One region of the Parashewanella sp. 2210YD4-3 genome, then DNA from elsewhere that is predicted to be linked to it. Evidence: predicted binding sites of a transcription regulator. Region 1 holds the regulator's gene; each other region holds the start of a gene.
The links. The regulator NrdR, encoded in region 1, represses ribonucleotide reductase genes. The targets are predictions, from matches to a motif close to AAACACNANATNTNGTGTTT.

Region 1 (4,454 bases):
TTATTGACTTCAATAACCTTGTCACCTAAACGTGGACCAGGTGGAATAAACAGCTCGTTGGTCTCATTACGCTTCTGGTAATCGTTGGTGTTCAGCTCTTCAAAGCGAGCCATACGCGCCTTACCTTTAGACTGACGACCTTTAGAGCCTTGGCGAACCCATTCTAATTCTTTAGCAATGGTTTTTTGACGAGCACTTTCTGCTGAAGATTCTTGCTTCAAACGTACATCTTTTTGTTCAAGCCACGAAGTGTAGTTGCCTTCCCATGGGATACCTTCACCACGGTCAAGTTCTAAAATCCAGCCTGCGGCATTATCCAAGAAATAACGGTCGTGGGTAATCGCCACAACAGTACCAGAATATTCGTGCAGGAAGTTCTCAAGCCAAGCTACCGATTCTGCATCTAAGTGGTTGGTTGGTTCGTCAAGAAGCAGCATTTCTGGCTTTTCAAGCAGAAGACGACAAATCGCCACTCGACGACGCTCACCACCCGATAACACCTCGATTTTTTCATCCCAATCTGGAAGGCGAAGTGCATTTGCTGCTCTGTCTAAAATCACATCAAGATTATGAGCATCTTGAGATTGAATAATCGCTTCAAGTTCGCCTTGTTCTTTTGCTAACGCATCAAAGTCGGCATCAGGCTCGGCATAAGCGGCATACACTTCATCAAGGCGAGTTAGCGCATTTTTCGCTTCTGATACGGCTTCTTCAATGGTTTCACGAACTGTTTTGTTTTCATCAAGCTTAGGTTCTTGAGGAAGGTAACCAATCTTAAGCCCAGGCATTGGACGAGCTTCACCTTCAATTTCGGTATCAATGCCCGCCATAATACGAAGTAAAGTAGATTTACCTGAGCCGTTTAGACCAAGAACACCGATTTTGGCGCCCGGATAAAAGCTTAAAGAAATGTCTTTAAGGATTTGCTTTTTGGGTGGAACAACCTTGCCCACACGCAACATGCTATATACGAATTGTGCCATTGGTTATTTCTAAAATAGGAGTAAAGTGAATTAAATTGTATTGTAATCCTAGGAAAACTTAAACCCGAAGGCCGAATTGACACTTTTTATCTAAATCAATACCAGTGAAAAGTCAGAAGCCCAATAGATAGTTTATGACTAAATAACCTGAGCTCTGCATAAGCAAACCTCTACAGCACAGCTACTTATGCGTATTTCTGCGTTAGAACAGCTCGAAATAGGCTGGCTATTACGAACTGCTCAGCCTTGAACTACACAAAATTAGCCGCACTGTAGATTGAATTTATATTTTATTTGTAAAATTAGAAAAGTGCTGATTTCTTTATACAGAGCTCAGGTTAAATAATACAAGGTTTATGAACTCCTGCGTTGTCTAATACTTGTTGTATCAATTAAGATCGATATTAACTTTTATTTCGTAATTCTATGGTAATAGTTCAAACATCGTTGAAGATCTTTTTAGCACTATTAATACTTCGACTGAATGAGATTATTGTTATCAATGAAGAATAGAGTTGAATGTTCTCAATAGAAAACAGTGTGAAAAAACGGTTTAATTTACTGGGATTATGTTACATGAAAGAGTAAAATGCCGCCCAAAATAAAAATTTAAACCTACACCCACACTTACGTTATTTTTTTCGGAGAAAATAATGCAACAACATGACATAACAATCGCTGATTTTGATCCAGAATTGGCTCAAGCGATGCAAAAAGAAAAAGTACGTCAAGAAGAACACATTGAATTAATTGCTTCGGAAAACTACACCAGTGCTCGAGTGATGGAAGCACAAGGTTCTGTATTAACTAATAAGTACGCAGAAGGTTATCCAGGTAAACGTTATTATGGTGGTTGTGAACACGTAGATGTTGTTGAAACTTTGGCCATTGAGCGAGTAAAAGAACTGTTTGGTGCAGTTTACGCTAACGTACAGCCACATTCAGGTTCACAAGCTAACTCGGCCGTATACATGACCTTACTGAAACCAGGTGACAAAGTATTAGGTATGAACCTAGCACACGGCGGTCATTTAACTCATGGTTCACCAGTAAATTTTTCAGGTAAATTGTATGATATCGTGCCTTACGGTATCGACGAATCAGGTAAAATTGATTATCAAGAGCTTGAGCAATTAGCTGTTGAACATAAGCCTAAAATGATCATTGGTGGTTTCTCTGCCTATTCAGGTATTGTTGATTGGGCGAAAATGCGTGAAATTGCTGATAAAATTGACGCTTATTTATTTGTCGATATGGCTCACGTTGCTGGCTTAATTGCGGCAGGCGTTTATCCAGACCCATTACCTCATGCCCACGTTGTGACCTCAACCACTCACAAGACATTGGCAGGTCCTCGTGGTGGTATCATCTTATCAGCTGAACAAGATGAAGATTTACACAAAAAACTAAACTCTGCGGTATTCCCAGGTGGTCAAGGTGGCCCATTAATGCACGTTATCGCAGGTAAAGCGGTAGCCTTTAAAGAAGCATTATTACCAGAGTTTAAAGCTTACCAACAGCAAGTTGTTAAGAATGCTAAAGCTATGGTGGAAGTATTCCTAGAGCGCGGTTACAAAATCGTTTCTGGTGGAACTGAAAACCACTTAATGCTGGTTGACTTGATTGGGCGCGAACTAACAGGTAAAGAAGCTGATGCTGCGTTAGGTAGTGCTAACATCACTGTTAATAAAAACTCAGTGCCTAATGATCCTCGCTCGCCATTTGTAACTTCTGGTGTTCGTATTGGTACACCAGCAATTACCCGTCGTGGATTTAAAGAAGCAGAAGCTCAAACATTAACGCATTGGATCTGTGATGTTCTAGATGATGCTCATAATGAAGATGTGATTAACCGTGTGAAGCAACAAGTTCTTGAGCTTTGCGGTCGCTTTCCTGTCTACAAATAAAAAGCATAAGTAGCAGAAGCTCTTGAAATAAGATAAAATCTTGTGGCCGAAAGGGAACCCTTTCGGCCACTTTTTTTGGTCATGGCAACACAGGGGGCACAATGCATTGTCCATTTTGTAATAAAACAGATACGAAAGTGATTGACTCTCGTCTGGTATCAGAAGGACACCAAGTTAGGCGTCGTCGTGAATGTACCTGTTGCCATGAGCGTTTTACCACCTTTGAAGGTGCTGAGCTTGTAATGCCTAAGGTTATAAAAAGTGACGGAAGTCGCCAGCCTTTTGATGAAGAAAAGCTTCGTAGAGGGATGAGCATTGCAGCTGAAAAACGCCCTGTTTCAGTAGAGCAGATTGAGCAAGCTTTGGCAAAAATTAAATCGACTTTAAGAGCTACAGGTGAACGCGAAATTAAATCTCAAATGATTGGCAATCTAATGATGGAGCAATTGATGATCTTAGATAAAGTTGCCTATATTCGCTTTGCATCAGTATATCGAGCATTTGAAGACGTGTCTGAGTTTGGCGAAGCAATCGCTAAGTTAGAAAAATAACCCCAAGATACTCACCGGAATTCCATATCATGTGGTCGACTTTTGATAGAAAAATGATGACCAGAGCCTTACAGCTAGCGGCTAAAGGTAAATATACCACTCGCCCTAATCCAAATGTTGGCTGCGTTATCACTCAAGGTGAAATGGTCGTTGGTGAAGGGTTCCATCTTCGTGCTGGCGAACCTCATGCCGAAGTTCATGCGCTTAATCAAGCGCAAGAACAAGCTCAAGGTGCTACTGCATATGTCACTTTAGAGCCATGCAGTCATTATGGTAGAACAGGCCCGTGTGCTGTAGCTATAGTGAAAGCTCAAGTTGCCAGAGTTGTCATTGCTGCAGATGATCCCAATCCTCAAGTTTCTGGTCGAGGAATCAAAATCCTAAGAGAGGCGGGCATTCAGGTCGATTCAGGCCTGTATGCAGAACAGTCTCGTGCTTTGAACTTAGGATTCATGAAAAGAATGGAAGTTGGACGACCTTGGGTAACCCTTAAAGTCGCTGCAAGCTTAGACGGAAAAACAGCATTATCAAATGGTGTGTCAAAATGGATCACTGGTACTGAGTCTCGTCAAGATGTACAAAAATTACGCTTAAAGCATTGTGCTGTGATCACAGGTATTAATACCGTACTTGAAGATGATTGTGGCCTTAATGTTCGTCATAGTGAGTTAGGACTGCTAGCTCAAGATTTAACAGGTGCCGATATTAAGCAACCTATGCGAGTAGTACTTGATTCACATTGTCGTATGCCTTTAACAGCGAAGTTGCTCAATATAACCTCGCCAGTATTATTAGTTTCGACACAAGAGTACCCGCAAGATTTTAAAGATAAGCTGCCAAGCCATGTCCAATATGAGGTTCTGCCTGAACAAAACGGACGTGTGTGCTTAACTGCATTAATGGATTTTCTTGGCCAAAGCTGCAATAGCGTAATGATTGAAGCTGGAGCGACCTTAATTGGCAGTTTTATCAAAGAGCAGTTAGCTGATGAGTTATATTTATATCAAGCACCT
Region 2 (4,454 bases), on a different contig from region 1:
TTCGAAAACCGTCTGCTCAACTTTGATTTTTTCTTCAGCTAACCATTGCCCCATTTGCTGGGTAAATTCACCATAATGTTCCCAATGGTCAAATACGATAAAGCCTTCAATATTTAGCTTTTTAATGATAATTTGAGCAAGGTTTGCAGGTCCAGGAGTTGGTTTGGTGTCGTTATATTGAGCAATCATGCCACATACGGCAATTCGGCCATAATCCTTCATATTGTTTAGCGCAGCTTCTAAATGCTCACCACCGACATTTTCAAAGTAGACATCTATCCCTTCTGGTGCTGCTTGGGCGAGGGCTGCATTTAAATCATCTGTAGTCTTATAGTTGATCACTTCATCAACGCCAAGAGCTCTTAAAGCATCTGCTTTTTCATCACTGCCTACCGAGCCAACCACTTTGGCGCCCATTAACTTGCCCAGTTGGCATGCTACACTGCCAACAGCTCCTGATGCAGCAGAAACGAATAAAGTCTCGCCAGCTTTTAAGTTAGCAATGCGGTTTAACCCCGTCCATGCAGTCATTCCTGGCATACCCATGACGCCTAAGAAGTAAGAAGGATCGAATGGTGTCTGTGGTAAGGCAGTAAGTGGTTCAGCTGATGAAACAAAATGCTTGCGCCATCCCATCATATGAGTGACAAGAGTGCCCACTGCTAAATTATCATTTTTAGACTCGATAACTTTACCAATTGCGCCGCCCTCAAGTACATCACCGATTTGGAATGGTGGAATGTAGCTTTTGCGGTCGATCATTCTTCCACGCATGTATGGATCAACAGACATCCATAAGTTTTCAATCAAAACTTCTCCTTCTTTAAGTTCTGGGAGTGTAACTTCAACAAGTTTAAAGTTTTCAGCTGAAGGTAAACCTTCTGGACGAGAATGAAGATGGATATTTTGTGTGATCATAACTGTTACCTAAAATCATTAAGGAGAGGACATTGCTTTGCGCGCTAACTAATTGTGGTAGACTATACACCTGAAGAAAATGAAAAACAATTACTTTGTGCGCAAACTATTTTTTAAGGAAGAGCTATGACAGATAAACAGCAATTAACCGATAACGTGTGTTTTGCCGTTTACTCTGCAAATAATGCGATTATTCGAGCATATCGACCGCTGCTAGAGCAGTATCAACTGACTTTTCCTCAGTATTTGGTAATGCAAGCGCTGTGGTGTGAAGACGGAATAAGTTTAACTGAACTTTCCCAAGCAACCATGCTTGATTTAGGAACATTAACTCCGATAGTTAAACGATTAGAAAGTAAATCTCTTCTGACAAAAGCCAAGAACCAAGCTGATGAAAGAAAAAAAGTGTTGGTTTTAACAGAGCAAGGTAAAGGTATACGTTTAGAAGCATTATCACTTAAGCAAACCTTGCTTGAAAAAGTAGATATTCCTCAAGGTGAGCTGGCATTGTTAAAAGATCAATGTTTAAAGATAGTGAATGATTTAAGTTAAAAATAAAATGCAAGATTGACATTTTGGTTTAGTGGGCTGGTCAGCAGAAATGATTAGCCCATTTTTTTGTTCGCTTCAAAGGTGATCGAGATCATAGTTATATTCGATTTTATATTGCTTAATACACATCATCTAGTGCTGTTTGTCTAAAATAACACTACATAGAGTATCTATTGCAAGCAATGTAAATTGGAGAATGGCATGCCATTAGTGATAAAGCGAGACGGACTCAAAACAGTATTTGATCCAAAGCGTATTTATTTAGCGGTGAATGCAGCGGCACAGGCTGCTGGAGTATCTGATCAAGCGTATGCTCAATTGGTCGCTGATAGGGTTCATAAAAAATTTGCCGCTCAGCAAGAAGTTGCCATTCAACAATTACAAGATGCAGTAGAAAATGAGCTTATGGTTGGCCCATATAAAGCAATGGCCAGACATTACATTGAATATCGGCATGATCGCGATGTTGTTCGTGAGTCAGGCAGCAATCTGAATAAAGAAATTCGTGGACTAGTTGATCAAAGTAATGCAGATTTACTTAATGAAAATGCCAATAAAGATGCGAAAGTTATTCCTACCCAAAGAGATCTCTTAGCGGGTATTGTAGCTAAAAATTATGCCAAAAAGCATATGTTGCCAAAGGAGGTTGTTCAAGCTCATGACAGAGGTGAACTCCATTATCATGACCTAGACTACGCGCCTTTTTTTCCTATGTTCAACTGTATGTTAATAGACTTAGAAGGCATGCTTACTCATGGTTTTAAGATGGGAAATGCCGAAATTGAAACTCCAAAGTCAATTTCAACAGCAACAGCAGTAACGGCTCAAATTATTGCTCAGGTTGCCAGCCATATCTATGGTGGAACTACCATTAATCGAATCGATGAAGTATTAGCTCCTTTTGTGCGCAAAAGCTATGATAAGCATTTAGTTGTGGGTGAGCAGTGGAATATCTCTGATGCTGATGCCTATGCCAGAGCGCAAACGATAAAAGAGTGCCATGATGCATTTCAGTCCTTGGAATACGAAGTCAATACCTTGCATACCGCAAATGGCCAAACACCTTTTGTCACCTTTGGTTTTGGTTTAGGTACAAGCTGGGAATCACGATTGATCCAAGAGTCTATTTTGAAGGTAAGAATAGCTGGATTAGGAAAAAACCATAAAACAGCCGTATTTCCTAAATTAGTGTTTGCGATTAAAGATGGTGTAAATCACAAACAAGGCGATGTTAATTACGACATTAAACAGCAAGCTCTACAATGCGCTGCAAGTCGAATGTATCCCGATATCTTGAATTATGATCAAGTGGTTAAAGTTACAGGTTCATTTAAAACCCCGATGGGTTGTCGAAGTTTCTTAAGTGAATACCATGAAGACGGTAAGCATTTACATGAGGGACGGAATAACATTGGTGTTGTTAGTCTTAACTTACCTCGTATTGCAATCGAAGCAAAAGGTGATGAGAAATCATTTTATCAGCTACTTAATAAAAGACTCAAAGTGGCACGTCTTGCATTAGATACCCGCATTGAGCGTCTTCAAGGCGTAAAAGCCAAAGTTGCACCTATTTTGTATATGGAAGGCGCTTGTGGAGTTAGGTTACAAGCCGAAGATGACATTTGTAATATTTTCAAAAATGGTCGAGCTTCGATTTCACTTGGTTATATTGGGCTTCATGAAACAATAAACGCAATTTATGGCTCAGATATACATGTATATGACAGTGACTTTCTACGAAAGAAAGCCCTTAATATCGTAAAGCATCTTAAAGCGGCAACTGAAACTTGGAAGCAAGAAACAGGATATGGCTTTAGTTTATATAGCACTCCCAGTGAAAACTTATGTAGTCGTTTTCATTCAATAGATGCCAAAGAGTTTGGGTTAATTGAGGGGGTAACTGATAAAGGTTATTACACAAATAGCTTTCATTTAGATGTTGAAAAGAAAGTAAATCCATACGACAAAATTGACTTTGAGCAACCTTATCCTGAAGTCGCTAACGGTGGTTTTATTTGCTATGGCGAATACCCAAATATGCAGCACAATGTGGAAGCACTAGAGAATGTCTGGGATTACAGCTATACCCGAGTACCATATTACGGAACGAACACACCGATAGATGAATGCTACGAATGTGGTTATCTCGGTGAGTTTGAATGTACCAGTAAAGGTTTTACTTGCCCTAAATGTGGTAACCACAATCCGAGTCGAGTATCAGTAACTCGCCGAGTCTGTGGTTATTTAGGAAGCCCCGACGCCCGTCCGTTTAACTCGGGTAAGCAAGAAGAAGTTAAACGGCGAGTAAAACACCTTTAGGTTCATGATGCACTTCTCTCAATATTTCCCCGTTGATGTTGTCAACGGGCCGGGTACACGTGCAACCTTGTTTGTTTCAGGTTGCATTCATCAATGTCGAGGTTGCTATAACCAAAGTACTTGGAGTCCCAGCTCTGGTTCTAAATTTGATGAAACGATGGAACAGCAGGTCATTGATGATTTAAACGATACTCGAATAAAGCGACGAGGCCTTAGCCTATCTGGAGGGGATCCACTACACCCCGCAAATCACCATGGGGTTTTATCTTTGGTTAAGCGAGTAAAATCAGAATGTCCTGATAAAGATATCTGGCTTTGGTCTGGTTACACCATAGATGAATTATCCTCAGAGCAACAGCAAATTATTGAGCTTGTGGATGTTATGATCGATGGAAAATTTGAACAGTCTTTAGCCGATCCTAGTTTACGTTTCAAAGGAAGTTCTAACCAAATTATTCATTACTTTACGAAATGTTAGAGATTACTGGTATAATGCTGCACATTTCTCGCAAACGCCCATTGGTGTGAGGTGAGTAACATATTCATATGCTTAAGTAGGGGCATAAGGTTGTAAAATGAATTTAAAGCAAGAGCTGCAAACGTTAAACAATAAATTAGATAAATCACGCCGTAAATTATCAGCCGCTCAAGAACGCGGTGATGAA
Region 3 (4,454 bases), on a different contig from region 1:
ATCGGCGAAATTGATGATGCCAGATCAGTCATAAACTGCTCGCTCTCCTGAAAATTGCTGACGACACTATGATTCCGTGTCCACTCGAGCCCAAAAAAATTGATTTAACATTCTAACACAGTTATTTGAAGCCGCCACTGCAATCTAAGATATCCTAAATGACGAATGGAGTATCAATGTCGCGCTTGCTGACGATATTGCGCTCAAAACCTGTGATATTAAGTTGTTTGAATCAATACGAATAAATATCTGTCCTTAATACTAATCAAAAAACCACTGATTGTTAGCACTTTTTTTAACCGATTGATAAATTATTTGCATAGCTAAAGTTATTAATCGTTATATAATCCCAACTAATTTTAAGCCGGATATTTGGCAACTCAGTATGCAAGACAATTTAAATGTAGATAAACAAGAAATCGCTAAGTTTGAAAGTATGGCTGCTACATGGTGGGATCCAAATGGTGAATTTAAACCACTACACCAAATGAATCCATTGCGTCTCAATTATATTGATGAAAAAAGCCAAGGCTTATTTGGTAAAAATGTATTAGACGTAGGTTGTGGTGGTGGAATTCTATCTGAAAGCATGGCGAAACTTGGCGCTAATGTTACTGGATTGGATATGGGCACTGAGCCATTAGAAGTAGCACGATTACACGCATTAGAATCTGGTGTCACAGTGAATTACTTGCAACAAACTGCCGAATCTCACCGAAACGATTTTCGTGAACATTACGATGTTGTGACTTGTATGGAAATGCTGGAGCATGTTCCAGATCCGCTTTCTGTGATTCAGGCTTGCTGCGATATGGTAAAAAAAGATGGCTATGCTTTTTTCTCTACCATCAACCGTAATCTCATGTCATACATTCAAGCTATTGTTGGCGCTGAATATCTTTTAAAAATGCTTCCTGTTGGCACACACGACCACAGTAAATTTATCCGCCCTTCTGAATTGATAAAATTAGTAGAACAAACAGAACTTCAGTGTTTTGATGCTCTTGGTACTAAATACAATCCATTGACACAGATTTTTTCATATACGAACAAGCTTGATGTCAACTATATGATTGCGTGCCAAAAGGTTAAATGATGCAAGAAAAGATAAAAGGGATTTTGTTCGATCTTGATGGCACATTACTGGATACAGCAAAAGACTTAACTTATGCACTTAATCTCAGTTTAGCCGATCACGGCTTTGCACAAGTTTCTGAACAATTAGTTAAGGAATCTGTCTCCCAAGGAAGTTTAATTATTTGCCAAACTGCAATTCCTACGCAACCTATAGAGATTCAACAACTGGTTCAACAAACTATGCTGAAGCATTATCAAGATGTAAGTGGCCATAAAACGGATTACTTCAATGGCATAGATTCCCTAATCAATCAATTAGACTGTCACGGTTTGAGCTATGGTATTGTTACTAACAAAGTAGCCAAGTTTGCCCGTCCTTTGGTAGCAAAATTCGAGTTATTTACACAGAATACAACTCTCATTTCTGGTGACTCTACTACGCATAACAAGCCCAATGCTCAGCCCATGCTTCTTGCTGCTCAACAGATGAATTTACCAACAAGTGACATTATTTATGTGGGTGATTCGCTAACGGATATTGATGCAGCTAAAAATGCGGGAATGAAATCTGCTATCGCAACGTGGGGATATATACCTTCTGATGAAAATTTTAGCGATTGGGATGCCGATCTTATTTTAAACGATCCTAACGATCTTTTGTCATTGTTCAATTTTTAAAATAATGTTTTTAACATTTTTTTAACTCATGCAAAGAAAATTTTTATCGTTCATATATTGGCCTAATGCTTACATAGGGTTTAGCAAAAAAGCTTCTATGGTTAGCCACTACTAACCTTGATTTTACACTCAGGTTATCCACAAGATATACATCTTGCAAAATACGACAAACCTCACTATCTTGTAGATAACAACATAATAAACACTATATCTTGTGTATCAATAACAATCGCTACACTACAATTTGCCTACAGAATAAACAAATTAAGACTTCACCTTGCCTGGCCAAGGGTTGTCATGATTCGATTGTATTACATGAACAACTCAGCAGTAGTTGCTGACGATATATAGACAAGGCTTATCTTCAATGAACAGCAATATGACAGTTACAAAGCGTAGTGGTGAAAGAGAGACCATCGATCTCGAAAAGATCCATCGCGTGATCACATGGGCAGCCGAAGGGCTTAACAATGTATCTGTATCCGAAGTGGAACTTCGCTCTCACCTTCAATTTTTTAACGGTATTCCAACTGAAGCGATTCATGAAACCATTATCAAGGCAGCTGCAGATTTAATTTCTCCACAGTCACCTGATTACCAGTTTTTAGCTGCTCGTTTAGCTGTTTTCCATTTACGAAAGAAAGCCTTTGGTCAATTTGAGCCACCAAAGCTTTATGATCATGTAACCAAACTGATTGAGTTAGGTAAATACGACAATCACATCCTTGAAGACTATACCAAGGATGAAATTGATATTATGGATTCTTACATAGATCATTGGCGTGATATGACTTTCTCTTATGCTGCAGTAAAGCAGTTAGAGGGTAAGTATTTAGTACAAAACCGTGTATCGGGTGAAGTATATGAAAGCGCCCAGTTTTTATATATTCTTGTAGCTGCTTGCTTGTTCTCACGTTATCCGAAAGAAACACGTCTTGATTACATCAAACGTTTTTATGATGCTACGTCTAAATTCAAGATTTCTTTACCAACACCAATAATGGCTGGTGTACGTACCCCTACTCGTCAGTTCAGTTCATGCGTACTCATCGAGTGTGACGACAGCTTAGACTCTATCAACGCTACTTCATCTGCAATCGTTAAATATGTTAGTCAGCGTGCTGGTATTGGTATCAATGCGGGTCGCATTCGTGCTCTAGGTAGCCCAATTCGTAGTGGTGAAGCATTCCACACAGGTTGCATTCCTTTTTATAAGCATTTCCAAACTGCGGTTAAATCTTGTTCTCAAGGCGGTGTTCGTGGTGGTGCTGCAACCCTATTCTACCCTATTTGGCATTTAGAAGTTGAATCACTACTGGTTCTTAAAAACAACCGTGGTGTAGAAGATAACCGTATTCGTCACTTAGATTATGGTGTTCAAATCAATAAGTTGATGTATCAACGTTTGATCAAAGGCCAAGAGATTTCATTATTCAGCCCATCAGATGTTCCAGGTCTTTATGATGCTTTCTTTGAAGATCAAGTTGAGTTCGAACGTTTATATCTTCAATATGAAAATGACAGCAACATCAAGCGCCAAAATATCAAGGCATCTGAGCTATTTTCACTATTGATGCAAGAGCGAGCATCAACAGGTCGTATTTATATTCAGAACGTTGATCACTGTAATACTCATAGTCCATTTGACTCAAAAGTTGCGCCTGTTCGTCAATCTAATCTGTGTTTAGAGATTGCATTGCCAACTAAGCCATTAAACGACATCAATGATCCAAATGGTGAAATAGCACTTTGTACGCTTTCGGCATTAAACTTAGGTGCTATCGAAAACCTAGACGAACTTGAAGAACTTTCAGACCTTGCTGTTCGTGCTCTAGATAATTTACTTGATTATCAAGATTACCCAATCAAAGCCGCTGAACTTTCCTCTATGAACCGCCGTACATTAGGTATCGGTGTAATTAACTTTGCTAACTATATTGCGAAGAACGGTTTAAAGTATTCAGATGGTAGTGCTAATGGTCTAACCCATAAAACATTTGAAGCTATTCAGTACTACTTATTGAAAGCTTCAATGAATTTGGCTAAAGAATACGGTGCTTGTCCGTTATTTAATGAGACGACCTACTCTAAAGGTATCTTGCCAATTGATACGTACAAAAAAGATCTAGATAAGATTTGTAATGAGCCATTGCACCTAGATTGGGAAAGTTTGCGTAGTGATATACAGCAGTACGGATTACGTAACTCGACCTTATCTGCATTGATGCCATCAGAGACGTCTTCACAAATCTCGAATGCTACAAATGGTATTGAGCCTCCACGAGGTTTGATCAGTATTAAGGCAAGTAAAGATGGACAACTAAAACAAGTTGTACCTGATTTTGATAAACTAAAAGACAAGTATGAACTACTTTGGAACATGAATGGAAATCAAGGTTATCTTGAATTAGTCGGTATCATGCAAAAGTTTGTTGACCAAGCAATTTCTGCAAATACTAACTATGATCCAACCAAATTTAGTGATGCTAAAGTCCCAATGCAGACATTACTGAAAGATTTATTGACTGCATACAAGCTTGGAGTGAAGACTTTATATTATCATAACACTCGAGATGGAGCCTCAGATCAACTGGATGATATAACCAGTGTTGAAGAAGAGGATGATGGATGCGCAGGCGGTGCATGTAAGATCTAATCTTACATTTCATTAATAGGATTAATCTGGGGACGTTAAGTCC

Region 2: nrdD (anaerobic ribonucleoside-triphosphate reductase) is a predicted target of NrdR. The motif match lies at 1,592-1,611, and genes of this name have one in related genera.
Region 3: nrdA (class 1a ribonucleoside-diphosphate reductase subunit alpha) is a predicted target of NrdR. The motif match lies at 1,956-1,975, and genes of this name have one in related genera.

What each region holds. Positions count from the first base shown of each region.
Region 1 covers NZ_JBWQOG010000001.1:63,020-67,473, reverse strand. The annotation lists gene ettA (energy-dependent translational throttle protein EttA) at 1-983, opposite strand, end outside; gene glyA (serine hydroxymethyltransferase) at 1,637-2,890, shown strand; gene nrdR (transcriptional regulator NrdR) at 2,992-3,441, shown strand; gene ribD (bifunctional diaminohydroxyphosphoribosylaminopyrimidine deaminase/5-amino-6-(5-phosphoribosylamino)uracil reductase RibD) at 3,471-4,454, shown strand, end outside.
Region 2 covers NZ_JBWQOG010000015.1:4,358-8,811, forward strand. The annotation lists gene AC1EU0_RS17770 (NADP-dependent oxidoreductase) at 1-918, opposite strand, end outside; gene AC1EU0_RS17775 (MarR family winged helix-turn-helix transcriptional regulator) at 1,045-1,470, shown strand; gene nrdD (anaerobic ribonucleoside-triphosphate reductase) at 1,672-3,789, shown strand; gene nrdG (anaerobic ribonucleoside-triphosphate reductase-activating protein) at 3,797-4,267, shown strand; gene AC1EU0_RS17790 (YibL family ribosome-associated protein) at 4,365-4,454, shown strand, end outside.
Region 3 covers NZ_JBWQOG010000003.1:96,272-100,725, reverse strand. The annotation lists gene gyrA (DNA topoisomerase (ATP-hydrolyzing) subunit A) at 1-32, opposite strand, end outside; gene ubiG (bifunctional 2-polyprenyl-6-hydroxyphenol methylase/3-demethylubiquinol 3-O-methyltransferase UbiG) at 386-1,096, shown strand; gene AC1EU0_RS05665 (HAD family hydrolase) at 1,093-1,755, shown strand; gene nrdA (class 1a ribonucleoside-diphosphate reductase subunit alpha) at 2,123-4,411, shown strand.